Regions from separate parts of the Dorea formicigenerans genome, predicted to be linked through region 2. Evidence: predicted binding sites of a transcription regulator. Region 2 holds the regulator's gene; the other holds the start of a gene.

Region 1 (4,434 bases), 620 kb from region 2:
GATGAGGAAGCCCGTTATCAAGATGAACAGGAACTTCAAGGAAAAATAGAAGAAATATTTGCCAGAGGAATCATACAGGCTGAAGCAATGAATTTTATAAGAGGACGTTCATTTGTAAATACATATTTAATCATCGATGAAGCTCAGAATATGACACCAAATCAGGTGAAAGGAATTATTACAAGAGCCGGAAAAGGAACGAAAATTGTGCTGCTTGGAGACCCGAATCAGATTGACCGCCCATTTCTTGATGAGAGAACGAATGGTCTTAGTTATGCATCGGAGTATATGAAAGGAAGTCCGCTTTGCTATCAGATTACGATGTCAACAGAAGAATGTGAGCGATCGGAACTGGCGATGGATGCAATACAAAGATTATAAAAAAAAGAAAGGAAAGAAATTTACTTGGATAAAATAACTTATAAATCAATCAAAAAGATGCCGGAGGTGAATGCGTATATTGAACAGGGAAATAGAGTTTTAGGAATCTTAGGATATACAGAACATTCCAGAGGACATGCAGTAAAAGTTGCCGAGACAGCAGGAGAAATTTTGGAAAAATTAGGATATAACGAACATACAGTAGAACTTGCCCAAATTGCAGGATATATGCATGATATGGGAAATTGTGTCAACCGTGTAGATCATGCACATAGTTCTGCCCTGATGGCATTTCAGCTACTTCGGGAATGGAAGTTTCCAGATGAAGATATCGCGGCAATTGTCAGTGCAATCGGTCAGCATGATGAACAAACTGGGACTGCAGTAGATGCTGTTTCTGCGGCATTGATCCTGGCAGATAAGACAGATGTCAGAAGAAACCGTGTAAGGAATCCAATCAAAGAGAATTTTGATATGCACGATCGTGTTAATTATGCGGCAGTTGCCTCCAGTCTTCAGGTTAATGTTGAGAAGAAAGTGATCTTATTGGAAATTGAACTTGATGAAGAAATATGCTCCATTTTAGATTATTTTGAAATATTCCTACAGCGCATGCTGATGTGTAAAAGAGCAGCAGAAATACTAGGATTAAAATTTAAAATGAAAGCCAATGGAAATAAAATCTGTTGATTATAAAGAATAAAAAAGTATAAATAAAATGCAAATAAAAAGAAGTGCCACTGTGGGATGTGACACTTCTTTTCGTTGCCGAAGCATCTGGAAGAACCTGCCAGTGACAGGTTCTTCCGGTAAGAGGGGAAATTACATTTATGAGAAAATTCTATCTCACAGGAAAACACTCTCAATGGGAGAGAAAATTATCCTTCAATGGAGATGAATTTTTTCTCTGGTTCAGCTGGTTTTGCTTCTTTCTTTGGAATGAAGAGTTTCAAGATACCGTGTTTGAACTCAGCCTTGATATCCTCTTCTGTAACATCTTCTCCAACATAGAACGTTCTCTGGCAGGCACCGGCGTAACGCTCACGACGAAGATAACGTCCTGTATCTTTCTCCTGTTCGTCCTGATCCAAACCTTTTGCTGCACTGATGGTCATGTAACCGTCTTTCAATTCAGCGGTGATTTCATCTTTCTTAAAGCCCGGAAGATCCATCTCTAACTCATAACCGTCTTTTTTCTCTTTGATATCAGTTTTCATAAGGTTGTGAGCATGATGTCCGTAAAGTTTTTTCTCTGCACGACGCTCTGCTTTGTCATCGTAAAATGGAAAGTTAAAGAAATCATCAAATAAATTATCATTAAAAATGCTAGGTAACATAAGTCATTCCTCCTAAAAATATATACTAAAATCGTTATAATCAAATTATTCATCTATGTGATCCGCAGGCGGTTCTTTTGAACCGCCACGGTTACAAAGAAGGTGTAACAAATCTAAAACTTGTATACAGTTTTGCTGTGAAATTATCCTTCAATGGAAATGAATTTCTTCTCCGGTACAGCCTTTGCTTCCTTCTTAGGAATTGTCATCTTCAAAGTACCATTCTCGAAGCTGGCCTTAATATCTTCCTCTGTAACAGCATCTCCAACATAGAAGCTACGGTTGCAGGAACCACTGTAACGCTCACGGCGGATATATTTGCCATCTTCATCTTTCTCATCTTTGTTCTGATTAGATGTAGCATGGATTGTTAAGTAACCATCTTTCAACTCTGCTGTGACATCTTCTTTTTTAACACCTGGAAGATTCATCGTCAGTTCATAATCATTATCATTCTCTTTAATGTCTGTGTTCATGAGGCTTGTATTGCTGTAATCCCATGAATTCCAACCATCATCAAACCAATTGTCCAATAAGTTTTCTCCAAAAATACTAGGTAACATCATAAGTCATATCTCCTTTCAAAAGACATTCATAAAATATATTTAAGCACTGTCGGAGAAATCCGATGTGTTGTGTGCCAGAACCTTGCGGATTAGGAACTTTTTCCTTCTTTTTGTTCCCCTTCCTTTGTTCTAACTGTAATATAGCACCTATTATTAGCACTGTCAAGAGGTGAGTGCTAATTATTTTGTGAAAAATCTGTGAACTGTTTTTTTGTACAAAAATAAGAGGTTGTGGCACTGAATTTTCAATGCTGTAACCTCTTATTTTCAATGTTAATATTTCTTTTGCTGATTTTTCCAATAATCCGCATCATTACGGAAGTTTCGTTCTGCGCCTGTTTTTCCCCATCCCGCGGCAGTACGGGCATCATACTCTGCTTTTAATTGATTGGTACGGGCATCATAACGAGCTTTCGCACGCTGATCCGCTTCACGCTCTTGCCGTTCTCTTTCGGCTCTTTCCTGGTCCCATTTGTTATTTGAGTTATAAGAAACAGTAGAACCGGTATACGAACCGGAATTAACCAGGCGTTCATGTCTCATTATTCGAAACGCAATTCGACCTGCTGATAAGAAAAACCAGGCAATAGGTATTCCCAAAACAAAACCTGCAAGAAAATATGCTACCGTGTTTAACCCTGAAACCACCTGATTTTCACTGACAGTAGACACAAAGAAGCAGCCTATAAAAATTGCGCCTATTGTCACCAACTTCCTTTTCCATAAATATCCTGCAATACATTGCAAGCCCACAAAGTATAAAAAGAGTGTTCCTCCTACAATGATTCCTATAGTTAACAGCCAATTTGAACGAAAGCTAAATGTAAATCCCTTCATCAAAAGAAGAATTAATACAAGCGATCCCAATCCTTTTGCTGCTTTTCCAACAGATTCTTTTGTGTCCATGTTTTCAAATCCCTTTCGTTTTCAGATGAATTTCATTATACAGTATTTTATTCGACAGAGCAATGTGATTATACTGAATACACCGCAGAAATACACTGCTTTCTACACTAGATAAAAGGTGTGATTTGTGATAAAATGAATCAATACGGCAAAAGATAAATCAAGAATAGCCGGGATTAATTTAAAGCCAGGGCATAGAGGCCTTGGGCGTGAGAAAGGGAAAGCCTGATCTGCAATAAGAGCAGATCAGAGGTAAAAGAGAGATGGAAACAAAAAAGAACAAAAGAAGCACCTTTTCGGGGAAGATAGGTTTCGTACTGTCTGCGGCGGGTGCATCAGTAGGATTGGGAAATATTTGGAGATTCCCGTATCTTGCAGCAAAGTATGGTGGAGGAATTTTTCTTCTTATTTATATTTTGCTCGCATTGACATTCGGTTACACAATGATTGTTGCCGAATCAGCTTTGGGACGTATGACAAGAAAAAGTCCTGTAGGAGCATTTAAAGCATTTGGAAAGAAAGCGGGGTGGCTCTCCTTTGGAGGCTGGATCAATGCAATCATTCCAGTGCTGATCGTACCATATTATTCCGTGATCGGAGGCTGGGTCATTAAGTATCTGATTGAGTATGTGAAGGGAAATGGTACAAAACTGGCGGCAGATGGATATTTTTCTGAATTTATTTCAAATGGAGCATCGACAGAAATCTGTTTTGTAATTTTCTGTATGTTCACATTGTCGATCATCTATGCAGGTGTGAGAAATGGAATCGAAAGAGTTTCAAAGTTCATGATGCCAATTTTGGTCGTTCTGTCTGTCATTATTGCGATTTATTCGGTGACAAGACCAGGAGCTATTGAAGGAGTGAAATATTTCCTCGTGCCGAATCTGAAGAACTTTTCATGGATGACGGTTGTGGCGGCTATGGGACAGATGTTCTATTCCCTGTCTATTGCTATGGGTATTCTGATTACATTTGGCTCTTATATGAAAAAAGACAGTTCCATTGAAGATTCTACAAGAAATGTAGAAGTATTCGATACAGCAATTGCAATTATGGCAGGACTTATGATTATTCCGGCAGTTTTTGCATTTTCCGGAGGAGATCCGGATACACTGCAGGCAGGTCCGGCATTGATGTTCATTACAATCCCGAAAGTATTTGCAAATATGGGATTTGGAACAGTTGTAGGAATTTTATTCTTCCTGTTGGTATTATTTGCAGCAGTGACAAGTTCTATTGCA
Region 2 (4,434 bases):
AGATTCATCGTTTTAACAAAGGACAGCAGGATTATCTGCTTCCATTTGTGGAGGACGGAACAATTATTCTGATTGGAGCTACCACGGAGAATCCTTATTTTGAGGTCAATGGAGCATTAATTTCCCGTTCCAGTATCTTTGAACTTCATCCGCTTGAAAAAGAAGATATCAAAACACTTTTGAAGCGGGCAGTCTATGATCAGGAAAAAGGTATGGGAAGCTATCATGCGGAAATTGACGAGGAAGCACTGGAGTTCCTTGCAGACATTGCAGGAGGAGATGCGAGAAATGCATTGAATGCTATTGAACTCGGGATTCTCACGACAGAACGAAGTGCGGACGGAAAGATCCATATTACACTTGACGTGGCGTCCGAGTGTATTCAAAAACGTGTAGTGCGCTATGACAAGACAGGAGACAATCATTACGATACGATCTCTGCATTTATCAAAAGTATGAGGGGGTCAGACCCTGATGCGGCAGTATATTATCTTGCAAAAATGCTATATGCAGGGGAAGACGTGAAATTTATTGCCAGAAGGATCATGATCTGTGCATCGGAAGATGTTGGAAATGCAGATCCGATGGCGCTACAAGTGGCTGTGGCAGCAGCCCAGGCAGTAGAGCGGATCGGAATGCCGGAATCCCAGATCATTTTATCTCAGGCAGTGACATATGTGGCAACAGCACCAAAGAGTAATGCGGCAGTCAAAGCAATCAGTGCCGCCATGGAAAATGTAAGAAATTATAAAACTACGGTGCCGGCGCATTTGCAGGATGCTCATTATAAAGGTTCACAAAAACTTGGACATGGTGTGGGTTACAAGTATGCACATGATTATCCGAACCACTATGTGGAACAGCAATACATGCCTTCCGAAATCCAAAAAGCAAAGTTTTATGAGCCGAGTGACAACGGACATGAAAAAGAAATAAAAGAATGGATGGAGTTTTTAAAGAAGAATTCATAGAAAAGCTTGAATTTTTTATAGAGAAAACGTATAATCGAAGCAGAATCTGTACTGTCGTCAGAAATGTGGCGCCAGAGTGTATGTTATTATCAGGAGGGAAAATAAAATGAAGGTATACGATTCAGTAAACAAAACAGAAGTAGAAGTAGACGGAACACAGGGACTTATCGACATTATGGTATCCGGACGTCAGGTAGACATTTATCTTAAAGGAGAGAAATCTGATGCAGATGGATATCTGACATGGGATGTTGAGCACTGGTCAAGCATTGACAAGCAGAGATTTATCCGCTGCTATTCTTACAAAGGAAAGGTTCTGACCGAGTCTACAGGACACAACATCTACGATTTACAGAACGACTTCAAGCCAGAAGAGGCAGAGAAGATCGAGTTAAGCTAATATAAAAAATCAAAGTAGCTGAAAACAAAAGAATTTAAATCTGTAATAAAAAAAGAAACTGACAGATGCAATTTTTCCCAATTGCATCTGTCAGTTTCTTTCGTATAATGGAAAGATTATTTTTCTTCATATTTATTTCACAAAAAAAGTAAGAAATGTTGTTGACAAAAGTCAAATCGAGTGATACATTAATAGTCGAAAGGTGTTAGCACTCCAATATAATGAGTGCTAACAAATCCGAAAGAAGGAGGCATATGATGATTCAGGAACAGGAACTGAGCGAACGAAAATTAAAGATCCTTCAGGCAATCATTAAGAATTATCTGGAGACAGGCGAGCCGGTGGGTTCCAGAACAATTTCCAAGTACACGGATCTGAACTTAAGTTCAGCAACTATTCGTAATGAGATGGCGGATCTGGAAGAACTTGGATATATTTTACAGCCTCATACGTCTGCTGGACGTATTCCTTCGGACAAAGGCTACAGACTCTATGTAGATATGCTGATGGAGCAGAAAGAACAGGAACTAAGTGAGATGCAGGATCAGATGCTTGAGAAAGCAGATAAGATGGATCAGCTTCTGAAACAGGCAGCAAAAGTTCTGGCGAACAGTACGAACTATGCGACATTGGTTTCTTCACCGATGAACAATCGTAACCGGATCAAGTTCATACAGCTTACGATGGTTGATGAGGAACAGATGATTGCAGTAATCGTACTTGAGGGAAATGTGATCAAGAATAAGATTATACATGTAGATGAGCCAATCAACAATGAAAACTTGTTAAAGCTCAACATGCTTCTGAACACAACACTTAATGGTATGTCTATAGAAGAGATTAATCTTGGACTGATTGCGAGACTGAAAGAAGGAGCCGGAATCCACAGCGAGGTTGTGGGGAATGTACTGGACGCAGTTGCAGATGTTATTCAGGTCGATGAAGACATGCAGATCTACACAAGCGGTGCAACAAACATTTTCAAGTATCCGGAACTTAGTGACAAGCAGAGTGCACAGGAAATTATCAGTGCATTTGAAGAAAAGCAGCAGCTTACAGATCTCGTTACACAGACATTATCCAATGAAGAGAACACAGGCATTCAGGTATATATCGGAGATGAAGCTCCGGTGAAGACTATGAAAGATTGCAGTGTTGTCACCGCCACTTATGAATTAGGAGACGGTGTGAAGGGAACGATAGGTATTATCGGACCGAAGCGAATGGATTATGAGAATGTGTTAAAGTCAATGAAGCGTCTCCAGAGTGAACTGGATCAGATGTTTCATAAAGAGGAATAGAAAGGTGGAATTGATCCTTGGAAGATAAAGAAAAGAAAAGCCAGGAAGATATGGTAAAAGAAGCCGTAGAAGAGGCAAAGAAAGAAGCAGAAGCTTCAAAAGATGAAGCAGAAGAAGCCAAGACAGAAGAAGCTTCAGAAGAACAGGAAGCAGAGACAGAGAATCAGACAGAAGAAAAAGCTTCCAAAAAATTCTTCGGCAAGAAGGATAAGAAAGACAAAAAGGACGAGAAGATCGAAGAACTGACAGACAGACTTACTCGTCAGATGGCAGAGTTTGATAACTTCCGCAAACGTACAGAAAAGGAAAAATCCCAAATGTACGAAGTAGGAGCGAAAGATATCATAGAGAAGATTCTCCCGGTGGTAGATAACTTCGAAAGAGGATTAGATGCAGTTCCGGAAGAGAAAAAAGAAGACCCGTTCATTCAGGGAATGGAAAAGGTCTACAAACAATTTATGACGGTTCTGGAGAGCGTTGAGGTTAAGCCGATAGAGGCGCTTGGCAATCAGTTCGATCCGAATTTCCATAATGCAGTGATGCATGTGGAAGATGAAAACTTCGGAGAGAATGAAGTCGCAGAAGAGTTCCAGAAAGGTTATATGTATCGTGACTCAGTAGTGAGACACAGTATGGTAAAGGTAGCAAATTAAGGAGGAATAGATCATGGGCAAAATTATTGGTATTGACTTAGGAACAACAAACAGCTGTGTAGCCGTTATGGAAGGTGGACAGCCAACAGTTATTGCAAATACAGAAGGAGCAAGAACAACACCATCAGTTGTAGCATTTACAAAGACAGGTGAGCGTCTTGTTGGTGAGCCTGCAAAACGTCAGGCAGTTACGAATGCAGAGAGAACAATCTCTTCTATTAAGAGAGAGATGGGATCTGATTACAGAGTAACAATCGATGATAAGAAATATTCTCCACAGGAGATTTCAGCTATGATCCTTCAGAAACTGAAAGCAGATGCAGAAGGATACTTAGGAGAGAAAGTAACAGAGGCTGTTATCACAGTACCTGCTTACTTCAACGATGCTCAGCGTCAGGCAACAAAAGATGCTGGTAAGATTGCAGGACTTGATGTAAAACGTATCATCAATGAGCCTACAGCAGCAGCACTTGCTTATGGACTTGACAATGAGAATGAGCAGAAGATCATGGTATATGACCTTGGTGGTGGTACATTTGATGTATCTGTTATCGAGATTGGTGATGGAGTTATCGAAGTATTATCAACAGCAGGTAACAACAGACTTGGTGGAGATGATTTCGATCAGAAGATTACAGACTACATGATTGCTGAGTTCAAGAAACAGGAAGGCGTTGACTTATCTACAGATAAGATGGCACTTCAGAGATTAAAAGAAGCTGCAGAGAAAGCGAAAAAAGAGCTGTCTTCCGCAACAACAACAAACATCAACCTTCCGTTCATCACAGCAACTGCTGAAGGACCGAAGCATTTTGATATGAATCTTACAAGAGCTAAATTCGATGAGTTGACACATGATCTTGTTATGAAGACATCTGAGCCGGTACAGAGAGCTCTGTCTGATGCAGGAATCACAGCATCTGAACTTGGTCAGGTACTTCTTGTAGGTGGATCAACACGTATCCCTGCTGTACAGGAAGAAGTAAAACGTCTGACAGGTAAAGAGCCAAGCAAATCTCTGAACCCAGATGAGTGTGTAGCACTTGGAGCATCTGTTCAGGGCGGTAAACTTGCCGGAGATACAGGCGCTGGAGATATCCTTCTTCTTG

What was found. Region 2 encodes HrcA, which represses chaperone genes, less so after heat shock. Its sites were predicted from a motif close to TGTTAGCACTCNNNNNNNNNGAGTGCTAACA; they were not measured.
Region 1: the regulator HrcA is predicted to act here: its motif matches at 2,436-2,466, upstream of NQ560_RS03490 (Hsp20/alpha crystallin family protein).

The regions. Positions count from the first base shown of each region.
Region 1 covers NZ_CP102279.1:690,408-694,841, forward strand. Annotated here, with positions in the region: gene NQ560_RS03475 (PhoH family protein) at 1-381, shown strand, start outside; gene NQ560_RS03480 (HD domain-containing protein) at 439-1,071, shown strand; gene NQ560_RS03485 (Hsp20/alpha crystallin family protein) at 1,260-1,718, opposite strand; gene NQ560_RS03490 (Hsp20/alpha crystallin family protein) at 1,862-2,284, opposite strand; gene NQ560_RS03495 (hypothetical protein) at 2,558-3,190, opposite strand; gene NQ560_RS03500 (sodium-dependent transporter) at 3,454-4,434, shown strand, end outside.
Region 2 covers NZ_CP102279.1:1,313,401-1,317,834, forward strand. Annotated here, with positions in the region: gene NQ560_RS06470 (replication-associated recombination protein A) at 1-971, shown strand, start outside; gene NQ560_RS06475 (hypothetical protein) at 1,078-1,371, shown strand; gene hrcA (heat-inducible transcriptional repressor HrcA) at 1,629-2,672, shown strand; gene grpE (nucleotide exchange factor GrpE) at 2,723-3,325, shown strand; gene dnaK (molecular chaperone DnaK) at 3,339-4,434, shown strand, end outside.